Regions from separate parts of the Nocardiopsis sp. NPDC055551 genome, predicted to be linked through region 1. Evidence: riboswitches for the same ligand, from Rfam matches in the RefSeq annotation. Region 1 holds a riboswitch; the other holds the start of a gene.

Evidence for each region. A riboswitch is a leader RNA that binds a small molecule or an ion and turns the genes downstream of it on or off. The one in region 1 is predicted to bind thiamine pyrophosphate.
Region 2: another riboswitch for thiamine pyrophosphate. It lies ahead of thiD (bifunctional hydroxymethylpyrimidine kinase/phosphomethylpyrimidine kinase); the one in region 1 lies ahead of thiO (glycine oxidase ThiO).

What each region holds. Positions count from the first base shown of each region.
Region 1 covers NZ_JBSHJJ010000004.1:331,509-335,713, reverse strand. The annotation lists gene ACWGSK_RS10105 (DUF418 domain-containing protein) at 1-138, shown strand, start outside; gene ACWGSK_RS10100 (SDR family oxidoreductase) at 206-1,099, shown strand; gene thiE (thiamine phosphate synthase) at 1,218-1,880, opposite strand; gene ACWGSK_RS10090 (Rv2175c family DNA-binding protein) at 1,961-2,320, opposite strand; TPP riboswitch at 2,408-2,519, shown strand; gene thiO (glycine oxidase ThiO) at 2,517-3,719, shown strand; gene thiS (sulfur carrier protein ThiS) at 3,746-3,958, shown strand; gene ACWGSK_RS10075 (thiazole synthase) at 3,962-4,205, shown strand, end outside.
Region 2 covers NZ_JBSHJJ010000006.1:31,008-35,212, forward strand. The annotation lists gene ACWGSK_RS12320 (alanine/glycine:cation symporter family protein) at 1-763, shown strand, start outside; gene thiD (bifunctional hydroxymethylpyrimidine kinase/phosphomethylpyrimidine kinase) at 837-1,640, opposite strand; TPP riboswitch at 1,629-1,727, opposite strand; gene ACWGSK_RS12330 (DUF368 domain-containing protein) at 1,795-2,721, opposite strand; gene ACWGSK_RS12335 (acyl-CoA synthetase) at 3,116-4,205, opposite strand, start outside.

The DNA of each region.
Region 1 (4,205 bases):
TACGCGCTGGAGCGCGCGGGGCGTCGTGGCCCGGCCGAGGTGCTGTTGCGCCGCCTGACCTACCGGCGCATCACCCGTACGATCGCCCCTGTCACGGGTGGGAACGAGGAGGCTCCCCAAGAGCACACCACCCGCTGACCGATGAGCTCAAAAAGGGGCGTGCCGATGAGCGGCCGGCACGTCCCCATACTCCAGGATGGCTGTCATGGGTGACGATCACATGACAAACCACACCATAGGGGTGACCGGAGCCACGGGAGCGGTGGGCGGGCGCGTGGCCGCCCGGATCGCTCGGCTCGGGTCGACACAGCGATTCATCGTGCGCGACATCAATCGCGCCCCGGAGTACCCGGGCAGCAGCGCGTCGATGGCCGACTACGAGGACGGGGCCGGGTTCACGCGGGCCTGTCGGGGGGTGGACACCCTGTTCCTGGTCTCGGCCACCGAGTCCGAGGAACGAATGGAGACCCACGTCAGCGCGGTGGACGCGGCGGTCGAGGCGGGGGTCTCCCGGATCGTGTACCTGTCGTTCCTCGGTGCGGGCCCGGCCTCGACCTTCACCTTCGCCCGGACGCACTTCTTCACCGAGGCGCACATCAGATCCACCGGTGTGTCCTACACGTTCCTGAGACCGAGCCTGTACCTGGACCTGCTGCCCCATTGGGTGGACGACGAGGGAGTGGTGCGCGGCCCGGCCGGTGACGGTCGGGCCGCGTGGGTGTCCCGGGACGACGTGGCCGACGTGGCCACCGCCGTCCTGACCGACCCCGTGGTGATCGCCGCGTCGGAGCGGACCACCTACGACGTGACCGGCCCGGAGGCGTTGTCGGTGGGCGCCACGGTGGAGAAGCTGGGCAGGCTCACCGGCCGCACCATCCACTACGTGCCCCAGAACTGGGAGGAGGCGCTGGAGTCACGCCGGCGCACCGGAGCCGCGGAGTGGGAGGTCGAGGGGTGGGCGTCGTCGTACGCGGCGATCGCGAACGGGGAGATGGACGTGGTGGCCGATACCGTGCCGAGCCTGACCGGGCACCCGGCGCAATCCATCGAGGGTTTCCTGCGCCGTCATCCGAGCGCGTTGGCGCACGTCGCGGTCTGACATCGGCGGTCTCTTCCCGACCACCGCCGTGCGGAGTGCGCGGTCGAGTTCGGCGGACCCGAGGTGCTGATCCCCGGGAGGTTCCCCGTCACCGGGTCCGGTGAGGCGTCGCCTCGGTTCAGGCCCGCGCGGTGAGCCGTTCCTTGAGGGCGACCGCCGCGGCACGGGGGTCCTCCGCCTCGGTGATGGCGCGCACCACGACGACACGCGAGGCGCCGGCGTCGAGCACCTCGTCGATGGTGGTCAGGTCGATGCCGCCGATGGCGAACCAGGGTCGTTCGGTCCCCAGTGCGGCGGCCTTCTCCACCAGGGCCGGGCCGGCGGCAGGGCGTCCCGGCTTGGTGGGGGTGGCCCAGGTCGGTCCGACGCAGAAGTAGTCGCTGCCGGCTTCCTCGGCGGAGGCCATGGCGGCCTCGACGTCGTTGTTGGATCGCCCGATGACGGGGTCCGCGCCGATGATGTCCCTGGCCATGGACACGGGCAGATCGCGCTGTCCCAGATGCAGAACGTCGGCGCGCACCGCGCGGGCGATGTCGGCGCGGTCGTTGACGGCGAGCAGCGCGCCGTGGCGTTCGCACGCCTCGCGCATGACCTCCAGCGCGGCGAGTTCCTCGCGGGCCTCCAGCCCCTTGTCCCGGAGCTGGACGATGTCCACCCCTCCGGCCAGGGCCGCGTCCGTGAACTCGGCGAGGTCACCGCGCTCGGTACGGGCGTCGGTGCACAGGTACAGAAGGGATGCGTCCAGGCGCTCGCGCAGGCTGGTTCCGTGGTTGGTCCTCACACCCGACACATTAGGCCCTGGTCGTCGAGGGGCCCAAGGGCGCACCCCCCGGTGCGCCCCATGGAGCGAACGGCGATCACTCAGAAGGCCATGGCCTGGGCGCGGCGACGCACCTCGGTGCCCCGGTTCTCGCGCATGGCCTGGATCGGGGTCCCCGGAAGGGTGTCGTCCGGTGTGAAGAGCCAGCGCAGAGCCTCCTCGGTGGAGAAACCCGCGTCGGAGAGCAGCACGATGGTGCCGGGCAGCCCCTTGACGAGGTCGTCACCGTCCAGGAAGGCGGCGGGGATGGAGAGTTCTCCCTTGCGAACCACGCCCATGAGGCGGTTCTCGCGGATGAACGTCTTGATCCGGTTCGGGCTGACGCCCAGCGGCTCGGCCGCCTCGCGCAGGGTCAGCCAGTCGCCGACCAGTTCGTCGATGTCGAGGTCTTTGTGTGTCACCCTCCCAATCTGCCACACCCCACCGGCCACCGAGGACCGCCCGAACCCGTGCGGGGTCACCTGGCCTAGGATGGCGGGGAGCGAACAGACATGTCCCGCGGGAGCCGGGTGGACCCGGCTGAGAGGGAGACCGAGCAGTCTCCGACCGCACGAACCTGATCCGGATCATGCCGGCGAAGGGAGGGGAGCGCGCACCATGCGCGACTTCGAGGATTCCCGCTACAGGACCGGTTCCGACACCGATGGTGTGGTCGTCGTCGGTGGCGGCGTCATCGGGAGGGTCGTCGCCTGGCGGGCGGCCCGACACGGTCTGGACGTCACCCTGGTCGAGCCCGATCCCGTCACCGAACCCGCCGACGCGCGTTCCTCCTCCGCCGTCGCGGCGGGCATGCTCACGCCCGCCACCGAGGCGATCTTCGGTGAGGAGGAACTCATGGGACTCGGCGTCCGCTCCGCGCGGATGTACGACTCCTTCGTCGCCGAGGTGGAGGCGGACTCCGCCATGTCGGTGGGCCACCACCGCACCGGAACGCTCCTGGTCGCCTTCGACCGGGACGACCTGGCCGTCCTCGATGAACTCCACGACCTGCAACGACGTCTGGGCATCGCCACCGAGCGGTTGAACAGTCGAGAGTGCCGCCGGTTGGAACCCCACCTGGCCCCTTCGGTGCGGGGCGGGGTCCTGGCCCCAGAGGATCACTCCGTCGACCCCCGCCGTCTACTTCCGGCCCTGGCCCGGGCCGCCGAACGCGCGGGCGCGCGCGAGGTGGCCGGGGCCGTGACCGAGGTCTCCTCCCCCGGTCCCGACGGGGCCCGGTTGGGAGTGCACCTGGCCGACGGCACCGTTCTGCCGACCCACCAGGTCGTCCTCGCCGCGGGTTGCCTGAGCGACCGGATCACCCTGCCCGCGCCGGTGCTGCCTCCGATCCGGCCGGTCAAGGGACAGTTGTTGCGCGCCCGGGTCCGTGAGGGGGAGCCCCCGCTCGTGGAGCGGACGGTGCGCGGCCTGGTCCGCGGCTTCCCGGTCTACCTGGTGCCCCGCGCCGACGGCGAGGTCATCGTGGGCGCGACCCAGGAGGAGCTGGGGTACGACACCGCCCTGACCGCGGGCGGGCTCTGGCAGGTGCTGCGGGACGCGCGCGAACTCGTTCCCGGGGTCACCGAGCTGGAGGTCACCGAGACCTGCGTGGGCCTGCGCCCCGGGTCCCCCGACAACCGACCCCTGCTGGGCCCCACCCGGGTGCCGGGACTGCACCTGGCCGTGGGCCACTTCCGGCACGGGGTGCTGTTGGCCCCCGTGACCGGAGAGGTCATGGTGCGGGCGCTCACGACCGGGGCCCTGCCCGAATACGCGCATGGATTCGCCGCCGACCGGCCGCTGTCCGATGGCGGCGCGTGAGACGAACCGACGACGTGGGAGTGACTGTGGAACTGATCATCAACGGCGAGAGTCGCCAGAGCACGGCCACCACGGTCGAGGCGGTCGTACGCGACCTCACCTCGGCCGGCGACGGGGCGATCCCCGGCGGGATCGCGGTGGCGATCAACGACGAGGTGGTGCGGCGCACCGCGTGGGCCGGCACGGACCTGACGCCGGGCGACCGCGTGGACGTCCTGACCGCCGTACAGGGAGGCTGAACCATGACCGACATCCTCGACACCCGGCCCGATGTCGACACCGTCGAAGACCCCGTGATCATCGCCGGCGTCCCCTTCGGCTCCCGCCTCATCACCGGAACCGGCGGCGCGCCCTCCCTGGAGGTGCTGGAGGAGGCCCTGCTGGCCTCGGGGACGGAGCTGACCACCGTGGCCATGCGCCGGGTCGCCCCGGGCACGCAGGGATCGGTGTGGGACGTCCTGTCCCGCAACGGCATCCGTCCACTGC
Region 2 (4,205 bases), on a different contig from region 1:
GATCATGATCATCGGTTACGTCGGCATCTGCCTCGTCGTGCTCATCGCCAACTGGCAGTCGCTCCTGCCCGCCTTCCAGCTGGTGTTCACCGACGCCTTCACCGGGACCTCCGCCGTCGGCGGTTTCGCGGGCGCCGGTGTCATGCTCGCCATCCAGATGGGCTTCGCCCGCGGCATCTTCTCCAACGAGTCCGGGCTGGGCACCGGTGGTATCGCCGCCGCCGCGGCCAAGACCAAGGAGCCGGTCCGTCAGGCCATGGTCTCCATGACCCAGACCTTCATCGACACCATCATCGTGGTGAGCATGACCTGCCTGGTCATCATCGTGACCGGTGTGTGGCAGGGAGACGAGGCCGAGGACGGTTCGCTGCTGACGTCGCAGGCCATGACCGAGGGGCTGGGTGCCATCAGCCCCACCTTCGGTACCGCGGGCGCCTACGTCGTCGCGGCCTCCGTGGCCGTCTTCGCCTTCAGCACCCTGCTCGGCTGGGCCTACTACGGTGAGCGGTGCGTGGAGTTCCTGGGCGGACGCAAGCTGGTCCTGCCCTACCGACTCATCTTCATCGTCATCATCTTCATCGGTTCGGTCGCCAGCCTCGACTCCGTCTGGCTGTTCAGCGACATCGCCAACGGCCTGATGGCGCTGCCGAACCTGGTGGGGTTGCTCCTGCTGTCCCCGGTCATCGTGGCGGAGAGCAAGAGGTTCTTCGGTCACCCCGATTGGCGTAACCCGGACGCGGTGATGGACGACGTCCAGCGCTAGCCGACTCGCACGCCCCACGGGGAGAATATGAAGGGGGGACCGGTCCGCACGGGCCGGTCCCCCCTTCGTGTGATCACCACCAGGCGTGGAAATGGTGCACGGGGCCCTGGCCGCCGCCGGCGTCGATCTCGTCGGCGTGGCGCAGCGCCTCGGTCAGCCAGGTCTTGGCGTCGGCCACGGCGGTGGCCACGTCCGGGCGTTGGGGGATCAGCGCGGCGATCGCGGAGGACAGGGTGCAGCCGGTGCCGTGGGTGTTGCGGGTCGCCACGCGCGTGGCGCTCAGCTCGACCGGGGCGGACTCCCCGTCGACCAACAGGTCGACGCTGTCGGTACCCGGCAGGTGACCACCCTTGAGCAGGACCCGACGCGGCCCCAGCTTCAGAAGCCTCTCGGCCTGGGAGCGCATCGTGGCCAGGTCCGTGGCCTCCTCCTCGCCGAGCAGGTCGGCGGCCTCCGGCAGATTCGGTGTGAGCAGGTCGGCGCGCGGCAGCAGTTCTCCGCGCAGCGCCTCCATCGCCGAACGCTCCAACAACCGGTCGCCGCTCTTGGCGACCATCACCGGGTCCACCACCACGTTCGGCAGCCCGTGTCGGTCGATCGCGGCGGCCACGGCCTCGGTGACCTCGGCGGTACCCAGCATTCCCACCTTGACCGCGTGGACCGTGGCGTCCCCGAACAGTGTCTCCATCTGGTCGACGACGAACGAAGCGGGGACACCGTGAACCCCGGTGACCCCGCGCGTGGACTGGGCGGTCAACGCCGTCACCACGCTCATCCCGAAGACCCCGTGGGCGGAGAACGACTTCAGGTCCGCCTGGACGCCGGCGCCCCCACTGGGGTCGCTTCCGGCGATGGACACGACGTTGTGCACGCTCATGGGCGTTCCTTCGCTAGTACGAACTAGGGCAGGTTCGACGGGTGTGCTCTCAGCCGGGTCGTTTCCCCGGCACCCCGCGCCGTCGGGGTCGAAGCGCCGTGAAGCGCTCGCTCGACCCCGACTCGGTATGTGGTTGTGGGTACGACTCTAAGGGTCAGACGGAGACGCTCTGGTGACCGGCCTCGTGCTCGCGCTGGGCGCGGGTGCGGTGCTCCCACACGATCGAAGCGACCACGATTACGAAGCCGAGCGCGGTGAAGGCCAGCGTCACGGGCACGTCGGTCATCGGCAGGATCTCTCGCTCCTCGGACTGCCAAGGCCACAGGGCGCGCAGCGAACCGGCCATGAGACCGGTGAGCACGACCAGGGTGACGTGGTGGTGGTTCTCCAGCAGGAACTGCAGGACCTTCACGAACAGGGCGAGACCGGTGATCATGCCGAGCACGAAGACCGCGATGTAGGGGATGTCGACCGAGCGCAGGGCGGCCATGGTGGGCTCGTACAGACCCAGGGCCAGCAGGATGAAGGATCCGGACAGACCTGGAAGGACCAGGGCGCAGATCGCGACCGCGGCGGCGATGAACACCACCACGGGATGGGTGGGCAGGTTGGCACCCGGCAACCCGGTGAGGAAGAAGGAGAGCGCGGCGAAGACCAGGGCCAGGAGGTAGTGCCAGGCCTTCCAGGTCTTGCCCGCGCCGGTGTAGGGGATCCACAGGCAGGCCAGTACCAGTCCGAAGAAGAGGGCGTAGGCGTACTGGGTGTGGCTCTCGACCAGGGGCGCCAGGAAGACCGCGGCGAGGATGAGCGCGAAGGCCATACCGATCAGGGCGGGGATCAGGACGCCCCAGTCCACCTGGCGGAACTGCTCCCGGGCACGGTCCTTGCCGCGTCCTCGGGGCACGTCGGTGACGTAGCGCTTGATCCCGCTGACCGCGTGGCCCGCGCCACCGATCAGCTTGTCGTAGAGACCGACCATCAGGGCGACGGTGCCGCCGCTGATACCGGGCAGTGCTTCGGAGGTGCCCACGGCCCCGCCGCGCACCGCGTTGAAGATGTAGGAGCCTACTGAGTTGGCCATGAATGCTCGGGCGCTTCTTCCGGGGAGCCGGAAAGGGGACGCCGTCCTCCGTCCTGATGGTGTCGCCGGTCCCGTATCCACGGTGGACCGGACGATCAAAGGGGTGCTTGGGTCGGCGCGGACCTCGATGAATCCGCCGATGGTACGATCCCGGGCCCAACGCCGAGGTTCGTCACTCCGGCCACACGATGGGGGAAGGGGACCGCGGCCCCCGGGCCGGGTGTGGCCATTCTAGCGTCGTCGATGAGGGCGGAAAGCGTCCCGGAACTGTCCTGGAGACATCGAGAGGGCGCCGAAACCGCGTTTCGGATGCTTAATGGTGTACTGACTCGGAGACCGAAATGAGGGGTACCACAGAGGGAGGTCGAGGGGACCCCTCGGAGACCTCCACGGGTCACCGCGATCGGGGACTGTGGGCGCCCTCATCGGCCACCGAAGTGGCCCAACGGTAGTCCTGTTTGCCCACGGCGGTGCGCCGGACCCGGTCCACGAAGTGCACCGTCCGGGGCACCTTGAACCCGGCCAACCGAACCCGGCAGTGGGCGCGCAACGCCTTCTCGTCCGGGTCGCTTCCGGGGGCCAACGAGACCAGGGCCGTGACCCGCTGGCCGAGGTTCTCGTCCGGGGCGGGCACCACGATCACGTCGTCCACCGACGGGTGGGCCTTGAGCACGGCCTCCACCTCCTCGGGATACACTTTCTCCCCGGCGGTGTTGATGACCACGCTGCCCCGGCCCAACAGGTCGATCGAACCGTCCGTGGCCCGGGTCCCGTAGTCGCCCGACAACGCCCAACGTCGCCCCTCGGCGTCGGTGGGAAAGGTACGAGCGGTGGCGATGGGGTCGTTGTAGTAGCCCAAGGGGATCCGGCCGGTCCGCGCGATCCGTCCGACCTGTGGCGACCCCGGCCGCAACGGACGCAACGCGTCATCCAGCACCGAGATGCTGCCGCCCATGGTGAAGCTGCGACGGTCGGTGGCGTCGGCGACCGTGGCCGCCTCGTCGGGGGCGGTCGCCGAACCGCACACACCCGTCTCCGAACCCCCGTAGGAGTCGGCCAGGGTCACGTCTCCGCGCCAGGCCCTCCACAGGTTGCGCACCGCCGGGGTCAACGGGGTACCACCGGAACGCACCGAGGTCAGGTCAGGGCACAGTTCGGGCTCGGTGAGCAGGTGCCGCGCCAGGGGACGCGCCATCGCGTCGCCCACCAGCTGGAGCGCGTGCACGCCCTCGCGGTGCGCCAGTTCCAGCACACGGTCCGGCCGGAAGCTGCGGTCGGTGGACAGCACCACGCGCTTGCCGCACAGCAGCATGCTCAACGCGTGCCACTGCCCGGCCGCGTGCATGACCGGACCCAGGACCAGCATGCGCTGCGGGAAACAGCGAACGGCGCGTTCGGCCACCTCATCGGGGGTGCGAGCGCGCGGCGTGCCGGGGGACCGGCGCTCCACGGCGGCGCGAAAGACGTCGGCCTGGCGCCACAGC